DNA from 3 places in the Paenibacillus cucumis (ex Kampfer et al. 2016) genome. Region 3 is predicted to be linked to each of the others. Evidence: a T-box and tRNA genes for the amino acid it is inferred to sense, from the RefSeq annotation. Region 3 holds a T-box; the other regions hold tRNA genes.
What was found. The T-box of region 3 lies ahead of leuS (leucine--tRNA ligase). A T-box ahead of a tRNA ligase gene usually reads a tRNA of that ligase, here a tRNA-Leu.
Positions count from the first base shown of each region.

Region 1 (4,080 bases), 180 kb from region 3:
GATGGAGCATCTTCTTCTAGTATTCGCTTACTTCAAACGTCAAGACACGATCAAATAGAATATAATCTTTGCGGCTTTTGAATGGACCTTTGTTATTATCGTGCTTGTCAATTGCGTATGATGCTTTTCCGCTTCCTGCTTGTTTTGTTTCGTACCAATCAATGAAACTATTTACTTCTTGCATACTAAGATCAAATTCTTTTTCAAGACCTGTGGTCATAGTCACGACAAGGATTGCTCGGTTACCTGATGGCTCTTCTGGTTCAACGACCGGCGCTTGAGGTGTTGCAGATGCTTCATTGGAGTATTCCGATTCAACACCATCGACAACAGCATTTACAATAAAATAATATGTAGTCCCGTTTTTCAAACCAGGAATAATAAAATTACCGTAATCATCTTTTGTAGCTGTTACAGTTTCAGTGTACTCACCAGACTCAATCCCATATCTTACAACGTACCCCGTTGCTTCTTGAATTGGGCTCCATGTCAATGATGCTTGGGAATCACCACCTGTTGCCTCTAACTGAATTGATGCTTCGTTGTAAAAATTTAATTCTGCTACATTATATGTTTTTGTACCCTTCTGAGTAATGGTTATTTGTTTTACATCTTTTAGTGCATTAGAAAGCTTATATATCCCTCCGTCACCTGGAATTGATTTATTTGGAATGCTTCCTAAAAGACCGGCACCGTTCTTATCCATAAAATAAATAGAAACAGGGCCTCCATCATAATTTAATATATGGAACTTGTAACTATTAATATTTACTGGTGTTTCAAATGTGTATACAAGTGTATCTGCAACTTTCAAATCACTTCTTTCAGTAGGTAAAGCAAAATAGGTTTCAATATTGTTGTCAGTAATGGCCGTTGTTGAACCGAATATATTTACATTGCTCGAACCTGTTTTAACGGGCTTACCATCTAACAGCCCTAGGGAACTAGCATCCTCTGCTGATGCATTTAATTGAAAAACTAAGCCTGTTAAAATTAACATTGCACCTAACAAAAAAACTAATTTACTAACAAATGACTTTATCATAATCATTCCTCCATCTCATGAACTGATCTTAAGATACAATCTTCCTCCGTTGATGTCTAAACATTAACTTGCTGATCTATAAATATCATCTAATTTATTGCATTTTTATTTTATATTGGATGTACGTACCGACAAAATACCCGTTTCTATTCTCAAATATTTGAGTAAAATTAAACACAAAGAAGGCATTTTACCGATAACTTTTATAAATAGTCAGATGAACGGTTGACAAAGTGCCTAAAATTCCTGTGAATCTGATTTTTAATTCTAAAAAAAAGATCACATTCAACTTGTTTAACAAGTCAAATGTGATCTTTTCTGTAAGATGCCGAGGACCGGGATCGAACCGGTACGGTAGTCACCTACCGCAGGATTTTAAGTCCTGTGCGTCTGCCAATTCCGCCACCCCGGCGTATGTAATATTTTCTTGGCGACAAGAAATATCTTACCATGAATAAATTAATAATGCAACCCTTTTTCCTAAAAAAATGAAACAGGCACTGCAAGCGCCAGCTCACAGTGCCTAGAAAGTCCGAGTTGCGGTCCCGGACTTCCGGTAAACCATCTATATTAAGGGAGGTGTGAGATAAGAATACCTCTCCAACATTAAAGGAACCTAAAATCAGCATTAAATTAAACTAAAAAAGTAAAATAGGCTTCACACGCTCCACCTGCTCCTCACTACACTCTACAAAAATTAGCATATGACCTTGCAATAGCCAGTCTTCGTAATAACGTGCGTCAACTTCCGGAATGCCTGCTTCAGTCAGCGTTAAGACCAGATCATCCGTCTCACTTCCGATCTCATTGCCCGCTAATCTTCGCACTGCCTTCCCGATGGATGCGGTCTGAACCATTCGTTTTCCGAGCCCTGCTAATATGCCTTTCAACGCTCCAAATGCACCATCTGTTCCAGCACCTTTTAGTGGTTTGGGTAACCCCGTCTTTTCACTGATCATCTCCAAATCGAGCTGTTCCTTGCCTACAGCCCCCAAATATTGATCTTGGATGCCTTCTTTCTTTAAGGCATTCAACATAATAATTGCTTCGTGCTCCGAACGAGCAAGCCCAACAAACAGTTTCGTCATGTGGTTCCCCTCCTCTTCCTGATACCTTATATAACCCTGTAGTTTATGTTCAGTAACGTATCTTCACTTGCTAAGTCAATTCACCTACATCAGCTTAATCATTTCTCTACTGGAAATCTATACCTAGTTCTGATAGACTAGATAAAGAAGACAAATTAACCATTGAAAATATCGACATATCGATGAACATCTTATAAATCAGGAGCAATGACTTATGAAAAAAGAGGTAGAAATTGCCATTCGGCGCAATCAACAGATTATGGTTCGGAATACAAGCGGACAGACCGTAACCGGTTTTCCAGAGCGCTCAGCAGACAGCTCTATTCTCTCCTTACGAACTGTACAGGGAAATGTGTGGATTCCGTTTGATGAAGTCGAACAAGTCACTCGCCTGTTAACCCTTCGTTCTCACCATCTGGGCACGATGCAACTCGTTTAGGCACTTGTGCGCAAGCACATTCAATTCAGTTGCTCTCTTTACAGAGAACTTAGACAGATGCTAATAGATAAAGATAGACTTTAGGCAAGAAATCTCGGAATCCTACTACAGTCAACTTATATTTAAAAACCAGACGCCTCCAACGTCTGGTTTTTCTTATGGTAACTAATGATGTGGATTACTTCACAACAAATTTAACGCGCGTACCATCCGGATATGTACTTAGTTGATTGCCTACCCATGAGCCTGCACCGCGGTTATCCTTTGGCGTAATATACTGGATATCCGCATCCTTACCACCTTCTGCACACATTGCCATAGGCCACTCATCCCGATCCTTGCCTTTTTTGACCGGCACACCTTTCAGTGACAGTTCCCTGTTTCCTTCAGCGCCTTTCCGGTCAATTGTACAAACATCGGAATGCCCCGCTTGGATCGCCTTTCGGATATGGTTTGCTGTTTCGGGATACCGCTCTGCCGGAAAAGTAATCGTATGATCTACACTCTTGTCGGTTGTTTTGAACGGAGAAGGAATATCCAGCGGCCACTCTCCTCCCGCCAAGGCATATAGAGCAATCACGATCATGCCCACTAACGTCAATATTTTGCTTTTGAATCCCCGGCTCCCTCTCTTGCTTCTTCTGCTACGTCTCTTACTCATGATGTACCTCCCCATGTAACACTAACATCCATAGCATTATAACAGAACGCCCGTTCGTAAAACAATCCATTCCACGTAAATATTCAACAAAAAAACAGCCGGATTCATCCGGCTGCTCCCTGCACAATCTTATCCTGCGTTAAAAATACTCTGTGCACTTAGAAAAGGTACTGTCACCTGAAACTCTGTCCCTTTCCCTTCAGCACTATCTACAGAAATACTGCCGTTCATTAATTCTAATAGCTCTTTGCAGATGGTTAATCCAAGTCCACTGCCTCCGAACCTTCTTGCATGTGAAATATCGGATTGCGTAAAGGCATCAAACAGTTGGTCCATCTGATGAGACGGAATGCCGATCCCTGTGTCCCGTACAGAGAAAGCCAACATGGTCATCTCATGCGATTGCTGCTTGACATCCACTAGAAGCTGCACTTCTCCTTGCTCCGTAAACTTGATGGCATTGCTCAGCAAATTATCCAATACCTGCCTTAATCGTAGTGGGTCGCCCCAAAGCACATCAGGAACATTCAGATCAGCATGGCAAACTAAACGAATTTGTTTATTCATGGCTGCCAGCTCATGCGTCTTCACGATTTGCTGAATCAGCTTCAATGGCTGGAATTCAATATGCTCCACTCCCATTTTGCCTCTGCCAAGCTTCGCCATATCCAGACTATTATTTACAATGTTCAGGAGCGCCTCTCCGGATTGACGTGCCAGATCCAGGTATTCTTTTTGCTCTTCGGTAACATCGCCCATTCCCGCAAGCTCGATCATGCCCATAATGCCGTTTAACGGTGTACGAAGCTCATGATTCAACTTGCCGATGAATTCCAGCTGGCCTCTG
Region 1 is NZ_JACLIC010000023.1:249,902-253,981, reverse strand. Features, by position in the region: gene H7T88_RS28750 (fibronectin type III domain-containing protein) at 17-1,045, opposite strand; tRNA gene H7T88_RS14435 (tRNA-Leu) at 1,372-1,457, opposite strand; gene H7T88_RS14430 (general stress protein) at 1,684-2,133, opposite strand; gene H7T88_RS14425 (hypothetical protein) at 2,348-2,572, shown strand; gene H7T88_RS14420 (NucA/NucB deoxyribonuclease domain-containing protein) at 2,751-3,233, opposite strand; gene H7T88_RS14415 (sensor histidine kinase) at 3,363-4,080, opposite strand, start outside.
Region 1: it encodes a tRNA-Leu, which carries the amino acid that the T-box ahead of leuS (leucine--tRNA ligase) is inferred to sense. The anticodon was not compared.

Region 2 (4,080 bases), on a different contig from region 3:
TGTAGGAATAAATAAAATAGTACGATATTAGAAAATGCAATCTTTTTCAAATTTTTGCACTCAAGGTCAAGCGAGTTGAAGTTAAGCCATCAACTTAATGAAAGATAATTAGGGATTGAAGATTTTGAAAAAAAAGATTGTTGTGTGTGCTAGTGTCGGGATGTGTATTTGTCTTAAATTGTTATGGATTAAGGCTGAGCATTCAGAAATATTGTGCTATAATTCAATCATATGGCATTTAAGTTGATATTACGGTTGGAAGGCGGTTCTTGCATGCAGTCAATCTATGAGCGAATTGAGCACCTGATTGCCGAAAGAGGGATGACAAAGAAGGCCTTCTGTGAACAGCTGAAGATAAGCACAGGCAATTTGGGTGACTGGAAACGTGGTAAATCAATCCCGAGTACAAATAAACTCATTGAAATTGCTTCATTTTTTGATGTGAGTCTGGACTGGTTGATGATTGGGCGTTTATCGAAGGAAGCCATTGTGCGGGAAAAGCGGGAAGATTATTTTTTTAACGTGTTGCGGCAATTGAATTGCCAAGAGAGTGAATTATCGACTGTGGAACAGTCTTTTATTAGTGAATATATCGAGTTCACTCGTTATCGCAAATTCAAAGAGAGTAAAGATTCTGGAAACTATAGCTACCAACCTGAAGCGGAAGGCGAAAATAAGTCAGAGCAGGAAGGGACGTAAGTGCCTCTGGTTGATAAAAAACCTCCACTGTGCCCAAGGGAATGATTTCCGGGACAGTAGGGAGGTTTTTTTTCTGTAGAAATATCGGTTTAGTGATGCTGATCAAGAATACTGGAGTATTTGGGGTACAACTGGCGGATACAATCTGGACAGATGTCGTGTGTAAACTCGGCGGAAGTATGTTTTTCCAGATAGCGCTCAACGCTGTTCCATTCGTCTGATTCATTCTTGATATGTTTGCAAACGGCACAAATAGGCAGTAGTCCATGGAGGGTACGAGCTTCAGTCAAGGCTTGTCGCAGCTGAAGTTCTGTCTTCTTCTGTTCTGTAATATCTGTGTGAGCCACCAAAGCGAGGTTGGTATCCGTCGTAGGTCCGTTCTGTAAGGGAGTAAGTTCTACGCGAAACCATTTCTCTTCGTTGTGTGGTGTAATAACAGAGATATCGTATGTATGAGTTTGGTTAAAAGGAACAACGTTATGCCTCAGGTACCTCGCGAACTTGGTTGGATAGTGGTTTTTCTGTTGTGCTGCCCATGCTTCCATCAGGTGAAGGTAATGATTGTGGCGGCTGGCTGCACGTATGAAAAGTTTATGAAGTCCGTGCTGCCAGGCCCGGTTACAGCTTCGTATCATCCATTGATGATCAATAATGATCAACTGATGATTGGTCGCCTGGAACGATAGGCTTTCCAGGTCGGATGTAATGGTTCCCATGAGAGAAGTCCTCCTTATGATGATGAAAGTGTTCTTATCTCAGTTCCTCTGGTATGTTCAAAATGTCAGCGACCTGATGTCTGAATCGGGTTGCTTTGCGTGTGCCATGAATAAGGTTGGATAGACGGTAGGGCGGAATATCATGTTGTTCGCAAAAGGTTTTTTGATCGACCTGAAGTTCGGTTAGCCGTCGTTTGATAGCCCATCCGAACGGAGTGACTGGTTTCTTCTTGTTCAATAGGGTTCACCCCTGAGTGGATTTTATAGTATTCAGCAGGCCATTCTTCGTGTAAAATAGATAGGAATACGTGCTGTTAGTTACATTATATACGTAAATTCGTCATCTAACAATTAAAAAATACGGAAATAAGTGTATTTTTTGAATTAAAATGACGTAAGTTCGCATTTTGTTGATTGAACAAAATAAAAAAACACGCCAGCAAGGGGAGTTGCGGCGTGTTTTTGGTGTGCTCTGAAAAAGAGGTTTCGAGGAGGAGTGCGGAATTATGCTCTGTAAGCGTGCAGGCCTGCTCCAAGCATGTGGAAGCTGGGAAATAACGACTTCATAGACATGGACGTAGGATGCATGGGTGCATCCGGTGAGGAGGCGCTCACGGTAGTCCATTCATTCTCAAGGTCTGCGGTCAGGCGAGCCAGCAGTTCCCGAGTGGCATTTTCATTTAGGGGGATAACTTTGCAAGCTTCGGATACGCATGCATTCATGGCTGAATGTAAGTAGCCGAGAACCGCCTCTTCGACGGGGATATCGAGGTGGTGGTTGATCCAGGCGTGAACGGTGGGGAGGCAACCAACTGAATTGTATTTTACGAAGATTTGTTCAAGCGGGCTAAGGTCGATCCAAGGATGCAAGGCGCGAGACAGTTTGATTAAACGTTTGCCTATGATTGTTGCTTGCTCTCTAAGTTCAGGAGGGGTTCGCTGTACATGCACAAGTTTGTCGATCAGGGCAATTCGCCAAGTATCCTTATGATCTGTTGCGGTGTAAATCCCCTTGATAGCCATACCTTCTAGACGAACGAGACTGGGGTGTAACTGGCAACGCATAAATGATTCAAGTTCCTCAGCTGTCCGAATAGTGCCTTCCTTGATGTGGGTGTCCATGCCGAAGAAATGGGTGAATCCTCCCACCTGGACAGAGGGATCAAGCAGTTTCGCATAATCGAGTAGCTTATTCCCACGGTTCACGATCATTCGCCTCCTGCGCTTTATTGTGTTATGTTTAATTACATATGATGATCTTTTCTTAAGTTTAATGTGTAAATCCGAATTATATGATATATATATTCACATAAATATCCGTGTTTTGTCAATGATTTATGAGAAAATAAAAAACTTAATTAAATACAATTCATAATTAGTGTTATATAATATAACATTAAAAATTCTATCTGTGTCATATATCCATGTCTAAAATCACTTTGGCCATTTTGCCGAATCAGATTAATGATATGTAATTTTCGAGGAAATATGACTGAATTTTGCAAGAGGTGTGGAATAGGAAGGGGTGAAGAACTGTTATCAATTTAGAGTAAAGCCGGTTGTAGTAAAATGTCATTCATAAAGTAATTCATAAAGTGATTAATAAAGACTTTACTTTTGTTTAAGAATCCGGTATAATCAATTTTGTTGCCGATAATTTACGACATGCGGTCGTGGTGGAATGGCAGACACGCTATCTTGAGGGGGTAGTGGGCGTATGCCCGTGGAGGTTCGAGTCCTCTCGACCGCATCATATGAAGATTTACGAGAGAAGCTTTCCGTGATGGAGAGCTTCTTTTTTTGTTTTCATATAGCAACAAGGACGAATTATTTAGGATGAGGACATGTGTTAAAAGAGAGGACGCAAAAAAGCCGCCCAAAAGCTTGAGCAGTTTCTGGCTCTTTGCTTTATAGGTGGCTTTTTTCGTTTATATGTTTGTTCAAAAGTCTATATTTATTTGTTAATTAGCTTCTGAATATCCTCTTCGATTTTGTCCGGTGTAGTCTGCGGAGCATATCGTTTCACAACTTTACCGTCCTGATCGACAAGGAATTTGGTGAAGTTCCATTTGATGGCTTTGGAACCGAGCAAGCCTGGTGCTTCTTTCGTAATGTGTTGGAAGAGCGGATGAGCGCTTGAACCATTGACGTCAATTTTTTCAAACATAGGGAAGCTTACGCCATAATTCATCTGACAGAATTCAGCAATATCGTCGGAAGATCCTTTTTCCTGCGCGAATTGGTTGCTTGGGAATCCAAGCACTTCAAACGGAGCATCCTGGAATTTATCCTGAAGCTCTTGCAAGCCCTTGAATTGAGGGGTGAGACCGCACTGGCTTGCGGTATTCACAATTAACAACACTTTGCCGCGATATTGGGACATCTCAATCTCTTGTCCGCGAAGGGTGTTTACTTTGTAATCATAGACTGACATGGGGTACGCCTCCATCCTGTTATTCTTAATATACTTATTATATTTTAAACAATTAAATAATGCAAAACTTATTTGGATTTAGCGTTGTTATAACCATTCGCTTGCTGGACTCCAAAATGGATGAGAAATACATGAATCAATTTTTGTGCGGTTGAGAATTAGGTAGCTTGGAAGAGAAGGATAGCGTATGACCTCATTGTAAGCGTTATTATCAAAGGTTATTGCCGGAAA
Region 2 is NZ_JACLIC010000038.1:271-4,350, forward strand. Features, by position in the region: gene H7T88_RS21350 (helix-turn-helix domain-containing protein) at 274-699, shown strand; gene H7T88_RS21355 (nitrogen regulation protein NR(II)) at 789-1,415, opposite strand; gene H7T88_RS21360 (Rha family transcriptional regulator) at 1,450-1,653, opposite strand; gene H7T88_RS21365 (urease accessory protein UreF) at 1,920-2,621, opposite strand; tRNA gene H7T88_RS21370 (tRNA-Leu) at 3,083-3,165, shown strand; gene H7T88_RS21375 (glutathione peroxidase) at 3,370-3,849, opposite strand.
Region 2: it encodes a tRNA-Leu, which carries the amino acid that the T-box ahead of leuS (leucine--tRNA ligase) is inferred to sense. The anticodon was not compared.

Region 3 (9,024 bases):
GAACCATGATCTGATGTTGCTCTTCGAGTAGGCAAGGGATCGCGCGCTGAAAGTTGCAAGCGATTGTTCGCTTTCGCTGTGTAAAGTGATTGAGTGTCAACAGACCGTGAAGAATTGAAGCCTAATGCTAGTGTAGAGCCCCTTTGTGTAGCACCTCGTGAAGACATATCAAGTGGCGCTGTATCCTCTTCTGCAACATGAATATTTTGGGGTATCTCACCGCCGCTCCGCTGATAGAGCAAATAAAGCAACACATATAAAATCACATAATAGGTTGCAATCCATAATAAGGAAGGTGTAGGCCAGATCATCACAAAACCTGGCAAACTGTTCATCCATTCCACACTGAGAAAGGTAAGTTGATTCAACTGAATCGCAATCCATGCCAGAAGTTTCGCAAGCGGAAGCCACACAAATGATAGAATCATCGCAACCGTACCTAAGGGAAGCACTACAGCACTAATCAAAGATACCAGCAAAAAGTTGGCTGCAAAAGACAGCAACGAGAACTGATTGAAGTACAGAATCGTCACTGGAAAAGAAATCAGTTGCGCTGTTACCGTAACCGAAGCTGTCGCTGCCAGCGATTTGGGCCATTTGCTGAACAACCTGTTAATAAGCGGCATATAAATCATCAGTCCCGCCGTCACCAGAAAAGAGAGTTGAAAACTCACATTTAATAAAAAATAAGGATTCCACCAGAGCATGAGCAAAGCCGCTGCACTGATGATCTGAATACCATCTCTGGCCAATCCGCGTTTCGCCATATACAGACCGATCATCGACATCATACCTGCCCGAATGACCGATGGAGAACCGCCCGAGAGCAGTACATATGCTGGCACGAGAACCAGCACAATCGTTAGAGCTGTCTCTCTTGTTAATCTCAGCCATGATAAAAGCATGAGCAATGAAGCCACATACACTGCAACATGTGTACCCGAGATGGCGAGGATATGAGTTAATCCGAGCTGTGAGAATTGACCGTACGTACCTGGATCAATATCCTTCGCCATTCCGATGATCAGACCTTTCATGTAACCGGCATGCGGTTCAGGAAACAACCGATCTACCGCCGAACCGAGCAGTAGTCTTGCCGAATCTGTCCACCGTAGAATGTTTATTTTCCCCAGCCCTTCAGGAGACGAAGCATGAACCGAACTGGCCCCCTTCACTTTGACCATCCAATGGATATACTGCGTCCTTAGATAGCTACGATAGTCAAATCCCCCAAAATTCCTGGCTTCACCAGGAAGAACTATCGAGCCTGACAGTTTCAGCTTATCCCCTCGCTTCCAAGATGCTGCTGTATGCTGTTCCTGCTCTTCCATTAATCGGACTTGTACAATGACTCTTTCATTCATTTTGTCCGAAGTCGCTTGTGACTTTAGTGATTGCAAGGAAGGATCTGGCGAAGAATCTTGATTCTTGACTTCCTTATCTGTCTCTTCATACAGCCTAAGAGAAGAAACCTGCATCTCAAAACCTGCCCGATCCCCATCAACCTGCACATCCGATACAAGTTCCCCTTCAACTTGAACATCTAACCCATCAATTACGTCAGTAGATCGATGTAAATATGCTGGCAATGTACTATAATTACGAAAATCATTCCACTCCCACTGTATTAAACCACCTGCAAAAGCAATAACTAAAAGAAGAATCGACCACCCACGAATATTCATGAAACGAAGTAAGAGTGGAAGACATGCCATCGCCCCGACTACTCCCCAAAATAAAGTCCATCCCGTCAATAAACACGCCATGCCACTACCGCACAACCAAAAGATTGTAAAGCGAAGCAATGGTCTTCCTTTCATTCTGTCCCTCTCCCTTCTGCTCATCTCCAAGGCAATAAATACACAAAAAACCCCCGAAGCCCATTCAGGCTAGCCGGAGGTTCTTCCCCATACGTATGAAACTAATTAATATTGAAAATAAAAGATATCCCAGGTGTCATCTGTTCTGACATGATCTGAATCATTTAACCTGTTCTATATAAGTTCTTGCTAATTGCTTACGGTCATCATAGTCTCCCGTGGAGGCTGGTAATTCTCCAGTCTACGGAACGAAATGCCTTTCTGATGCATCATATTTTTTACTTTACTCGTATCTTTGGGATATGAGCGATGAAATACAATCTCCGTAACACCACTGTTCGCCAGCATGTTGGCACATGTCCAGCAAGGCTCATCGGTTACATATACAGAGGAACCTTCGCGGTCAATCCGATCCGTGAATAAAAGCAAATTCTGCTCCGCATGGATGGTACGAATACAGCGTTGCTTTTTAACCATTTCTTCCTGTCCGTCCGTGACTACAAGTTCATATTCTTCCGATATCATGCAGCCTGCCTCAGAGCAATCCGCCACTCCCATCGGTGCTCCGTTATAGGCAGTACCCAGCAACTTTTTCCCTTGAACCAGCACAGCTCCTACGTGCCGGCGCGGACAACGGGAACGTGTCGATACCATATAAGCAATGTCCATAAAATACGTATCCCAGTCCTTGCGAAGCTCTGTTGCACTCATGCCGTTTTCTCCTCTCGCCTTGAACCTATTACTATTATGCTGAACTTTTAACGAATCTGTACATAGGGAGCCATCTTCTCCAGCATCTTCATGCCTATGCCCTTCACCTTGGTAAGATCGCTAACTTTGGCAAAAGGACCATGCGCATTGCGATAATCCACAATGGCCTGAGCTTTCTTCTGTCCAATCCCCGGAAGCTCCGTGAGTTTGTTGACAGGTGCAGTATTCACATCGATCTTACCGTGATCTGCCGTCTCACTGGTTGTTTCGTCAGCTGGTTTAGATGTTGCTTCTGCTTCAGATACAGATGAACGGCTTTCATTCACCTGGGCCTGTGGTTGAGCTGGTGCATTGCCTGACACAGCAGGAGCAACATTAGGCTCCCGAACCTTCGACTCCTGTGCTGGAGCTGCGTCGTCCAATTGTCTACCGCTCACCCCATCTTTAGGCGCAGCATCAGCTACATTCTCGGGAACCAAAGCAGCCGACTGTATCGCAGAAGAATTCTGCTCACTTGTCGGCTGATTGGAGCCGAGCTGCATCGGTTCCCAGCCGCTAGGTGGCTGTTCACTTTTGCCCGACCATAATATTAGTACACATCCAACCACTGCTGCAGCAATGGACAACGCTTTGTTCCGTCTCATCTTCCGCACACTCCCTCATATTCAAAATAGAGATCATTTCGAACACGGGCGGTGCTTCCGAACCGTTTCATGATTTCGCTTATCTAAGTTACATAATTTCATGTCATGTGAACCAGACCCTGATGCATACAATAGAGGGAAGAAACTGCGCCATTACCGTAAAGCATGAAAGGAGGCCTAAACCAATGAAGGTTGGATTTATCGGAACCGGCAGCATGGGCAGTCTGTTGATCTATGCCCTGATCCAATCCGGTGCACTCGAACCCCGTCAGATTGCAGCAAGCAATCGAACTCCATCCAAAGTACGTCAGCTTTCCCTCCGTTATCCAGGGCTGCATGAATCACAGAGCAATCGGGAAACAGTCATTCGCAGCAACATCATCTTCCTGTGCGTGAAACCGCTGGAATTCAGACATGTCATTGATGATATCCTGCCTGTTGTGAATTCCAATCACATAATTGTCTCGATCACCAGCCCCGTGCAGCTGCGCCATCTGGAATCTTCGCTTCCTTGCAAAGTCTCCAAGGTTATCCCCAGTGTTACACATCAGGTCGGCAGCGGAGCAAGCCTATTCATCCATGGTGAACGTATGACGGCAGAAGATCGCTCACTGCTCGAAGGCCTAATGAGTCATATCGGCAAACCTTATCAAGTGGATGAAGCCTGCACTCGAATCACATCTGACTTCTCCAGCTGTGGCCCTGCATTCATATCCTTCTTTTTGGAGCAATGGATTGAAAGTGCTGTGCGCTTGACAGGTATCAAACGTGCCGACGCCTGCGCCCTTGCCGGTGAGATGCTTCTAGGTACAGGCAAACTGCTCACCGAGGGAGGTTATACCCCACAAGAACTTCAGGCCCGTGTCGCTGTACCTGGCGGAATAACCGCTCAGGCACTTGCGCTGCTGAGAAACAACCTCGATGGTGTTTTTGATAGTCTGATCCATACAACACATGAAAAATACGATGAAGATTTAGTCAAACTGGATGAGGTATTCCGTGCCAGCGAGATTAACCGGCAACAATATTAACCAGTTTGCCTGGAACGGCAATGACTTTGCGAATAGTCTTGCCTTCCAGCGCCTGTTTCACAGGTGCAAGTTCCATCGTGTAGTCCTGCATTCCCTGTGCATCCAGATCCTTCGCGATCGTCGCACGAGTTACAATTTTGCCGTTCACTTGAACTACGATTTCCACTTCTGCATCCACAGTCATGGACTCATCGTATGCAGGCCAAGCCACGTAAGAGATTCCACCCTCGTGTCCAAGACGATTCCACAGTTCCTCTGCCATATGCGGCGCCAGAGGTGACAGCAATTGAACGAAGTTCTCCATCGCTTCGCGAGGCAGCGTCTCTGCTTTGTACGCGTCGTTGATGAAGATCATCAATTGGCTGATCGCCGTGTTGAAGCGCAGATGTTCCAGATCTTCCGTCACTTTTTTAATCGTTTTGTGTGCTGTGCGTTTGAACTCGTCGGTTCCACCGTCAGCTGTAATTTTCTCATTAATCGCACCAGTATCTTCGTTTATGAACAGACGCCATACGCGTGACAGGAAACGATACATTCCCTCTACCCCGTTTGCGTTCCAAGGTTTAGTCGCTTCCAGAGGACCCATAAACATCTCATAGAGACGCAGTGTATCTGCACCGAATTCGTTAACAATCTCATCCGGGTTGATGACATTACCGCGAGATTTACTCATTTTCTCATTGTTGGTTCCCAGAATCATACCTTGGTTAACCAGCTTATGGAACGGCTCTTTCGTGTGTACGACACCCAGATCATACAGCACTTTGTGCCAGAAACGAGCATACAACAAGTGTAGTACAGCATGTTCTGCCCCACCGATGTACAGGTCAACTGGCAACCATTGCTGTTGTTTCTCTTGTGAGATCAGTTCCTTGTCATTGTGCGGATCGATAAACCGCAGGTAATACCAGCAGCTTCCCGCCCATTGTGGCATCGTGTTAGTTTCACGGCGAGCTTTCATACCCGTTTCCGGATCAACCGTATTTACCCAATCGGTCACGTTTGCCAGTGGGGATTCACCTGTACCTGAAGGTTTAATCTGGTCAATGTCAGGCAGCAACAGTGGCAATTGATCTTCTGGCACAGTCTTCATCGTCCCGTCCTCCAGATGCAGAATCGGAATCGGCTCTCCCCAATAACGTTGACGGCTGAACAGCCAGTCGCGCAGACGGTACGTTGTTTTTCCTTGTCCTTTGCCGTTCTCTTCGAGCCAAGCGATCATTTTCGCCGCAGCTTCTTCATTGTTCAAACCGTTCAGGAAATCGGAGTTCACATGTGCGCCGTCACCTGTATACGCCTCTTTTGTAACATCTCCGCCGGCAATGACTTCAATGATATTCAGGTCAAACTGCTTCGCGAATTCCCAGTCACGTGCATCGTGGCCTGGAACAGCCATAACAGCTCCTGTACCATAGCCAGCAAGTACATAGTCAGCAATCCAGATCGGCAGCTTCGCTCCGTTAACCGGATTAATCGCGTATGCACCAGTGAACACACCTGTTTTGTCTTTTGCCAAGTCCGTACGTTCCAGATCACTCTTACGCGCAGCCTGCTCCTGATAAGCTTTTACTGCCTCACGCTGTTCTTCGGATGTAATCGCGTCAACCAAGTCGTGCTCTGGAGCCAGAACGGCAAAACTTGCACCGAACAATGTATCTGCACGGGTTGTGAATACTTTGATTACTTCTTCACGGCCTTCGATGGCAAAAACCACTTCAGCCCCGGTCGATTTGCCGATCCAGTTACGCTGCATATCCTTGATGCTTTCCGACCAGTCCAGCTCTTCCAGATCTTCCAGCAAACGCTCTGCGTATTCCGTAATTTTCAGTACCCATTGACGCATCGGTTTACGTACAACCGGGTGTCCGCCACGTTCACTCTTACCGTCAATAACCTCTTCGTTCGCCAGAACCGTGCCCAATGCTTCACACCAGTTCACCGGCACTTCATCGACATAGGCCAACCCTTTATTGTACAGCTGAATAAAGATCCACTGTGTCCATTTGTAATACTCAGGGTCTGTTGTACTGATCTCACGATCCCAGTCATATGAGAATCCGAGAGATTTGATCTGACGACGGAAATTGTCAATGTTGCGGAATGTGATATGACGCGGGTGCTCCCCCGTATCCAGTGCGTGCTGCTCTGCTGGCAGACCAAAAGCGTCCCAGCCCATTGGGTGCAGCACATTGTATCCACGCATCCGTTTGTAACGGGATACGATATCAGTTGCAGTATATCCTTCCGGGTGACCTACGTGCAGTCCTGAACCGGACGGATATGGGAACATATCCAGTGCATAAAACTTCGGTTTGGACGGGTCCTCACCTGTTTTAAACGTTTTGTTGTCATCCCAATATTGCTGCCAACTTTTCTCCATCACTTGCGGCTGATAGCCGTGCTTCGGCTGATGATTCTCACTCATCTATAATTCCTCCTTCAGGTTATACGCGCTTTATAACAACAAAAAAAACCTCAGCATCCCGTAGCGTTTGCAGCGCTAGGGACGAGAGGTTGAATTCCCGTGGTACCACCCTAGTTAGCGGACGAACGTGCTTCGTCATCCACTCCCTTTAGACCTGTAACGGCGGTTAACCGATGCGGATTTCCAGTCCTGCACCCAAGGCATAGAACTTTGTAATCACCGCATTTCTCCAAGGCGAGTTCGCAAAATACTGTCAATCGGCTTGCACCAACCGCCGACTCTCTGTCATGTACAGCACCCACTACTGATCCTTATCATCGAAATATGTATACAATATAGGAAGCATTATATAAAAATGCAAGCTCAAAGTCAATATGACATGTCACAATCTCTTTCTCTCAAGTCAGACTTTATTGCCCTTCACATGTCAACTGGCATTCTCACATTTTTCTAAACCGTTCAATGCCTTCCTGCAAATTACGGATCGTAGATTCGATATGCTCCTTGTTATCATACTTACGGTAATCACATTCAATTCGGAGCGCAAGATCAAAATACAAATCATATAAACTTCTGCGCTTCCGCTCGTTCTCTGTCTCAACCTCACGTCCATATCCTTTGAGAAAACCCGGAGTATAGTTAAAATGACTGAAATAATGCTCCATTAGCGGATCGCCCCATAATGAGCGTTCAAAATCAATAATGGCCGTAATTTGCTTATCCTGGACCAGCACATTGCCATCCCACAGATCCCAGCTAATCAGGGAAGGTTCTGTCACTTCATCCAGTGCATCTGATTTCTCATCAATCAACCGTCTCAGCTCATTGTAATCGATGCCGATATCAACCCCTGCCTCTTCACCATCTGCAAGCATATCATGCATGAGCATCAAGAAAGCTTCTCTCCACGTCGCACGTTGTCTGTCCTTTCCGGAAAAATAACCAAACCGCTCTCCCTTAATCTCGTTAATTCGCTGGTTGTACCAGCCTAACTGCTGTTCAACCACTTCCTGATCTTCGGCAGTAAAATCTTCTTTCACCTGGTTGTATGGAACCCCGGGCATAAACTCCATAATGAAATACTGCGCGGGAGCCATGAGTAGTGAAGCATCATATGCGAGTACCAGAGGCACAGGAACATCCTTAAGCTCAGCAACAAGCTGGAGTGCTTCCACTTCAGCCGTCATTAAATCCTGTTCACAGCGCATTAGATTGGTCGTAGCCGCAGGTGCGATTTTTAGGACAACTTTTCGTCCATCGTCAAGAAAAATTTTATAAGCATGGTTTGCCCAGCCATCGATCATTTCCTCGTAATCTTGAATCGTTACAGCAAGGTGATGCTTAATGATCTGATCCAGCTGTTCTTTGGACAATCTCGTTTTATATGTACTTTCCATCTCTACAACTCTCCCTGTGATTGAAATATAGTTTGCATGTTAAGAAAACGCTTTCCTTTTTTCATTCATTATGTCTCTCTTTGCTTCAAGCGGCAATACTTTTTATCATATATGTTCAAAAAAACTGCCTCGAGCAACATACTTACACGCTGCACAAGGACAGTTTCTTATTCATATTCATATTCATATAAATTAGTTTAGCGTCGCTCATTATAATTTTCTCTTTAAACAATCATTTTACAGCCACGTAGAACAGACGCTGTGCGTGATCTCCAGCTTCTTTCCACTCAAAGTCTGCATACACCTTCACATCCCGGAAACCCGCTTTGCTTAATTCAAGCTTCATCCAGTCCGGATCATAAGCGCGTTGCGTATGAACTTCTTCGAATCGCTGATAGGTATCTCTGTTGCCCTCATCCAATCTAGAAAAAATGCTCAGATGATGCTCTATCTCACACCGCTCCTGATCAAAATCGCACGTCCAGATATATGAGACCGAGCGTTCGTCTAACACAAAAGGCTGTTCCTCATCATACCGAATCAATGTATTTGGATGGTGTACATCAAACAGAAATGTACCTCCCGGCTTCAGCATTTCATACGTACGCTCGAATGTTCGAATGACATCTTCGGATTCCAGCAGATAATTCACGCAATCGCAGAACGAAATGACCGAGTCTACAGGTTCAGGCACTCTCCACTCCCGCATATCCTGCTGTACCCAGCGTACACTGCCTTCCCTGTACAGACGGTGTCCCTGAGGTGTCGCTTCCATTTTGCTACGCGCAACAGATAACATATCTGCGGAGAGATCAATCCCCGTCACTTCAAAGCCAGAGTTCACCAGTGGAATCGTAATGGATCCCGTTCCGCAGCCAAGCTCAGCCACACTTTTGGGCATGCCATGTTGTTCCCAAGCTGTTCTTGCAAACCTTATCCAGTCCGGATAAGGCATATCTTCCATTAATTCATCGTAAACGTAGGCAAATTTCCGGT
Region 3 is NZ_JACLIC010000023.1:72,331-81,354, reverse strand. Features, by position in the region: gene H7T88_RS13660 (ComEC/Rec2 family competence protein) at 1-1,820, opposite strand, end outside; gene H7T88_RS13655 (deoxycytidylate deaminase) at 2,010-2,531, opposite strand; gene H7T88_RS13650 (ComEA family DNA-binding protein) at 2,579-3,175, opposite strand; gene comER (late competence protein ComER) at 3,361-4,206, shown strand; gene leuS (leucine--tRNA ligase) at 4,187-6,631, opposite strand; T-box leader at 6,706-6,958, opposite strand; gene H7T88_RS13635 (phosphotransferase family protein) at 7,072-8,028, opposite strand; gene H7T88_RS13630 (class I SAM-dependent DNA methyltransferase) at 8,261-9,024, opposite strand, start outside.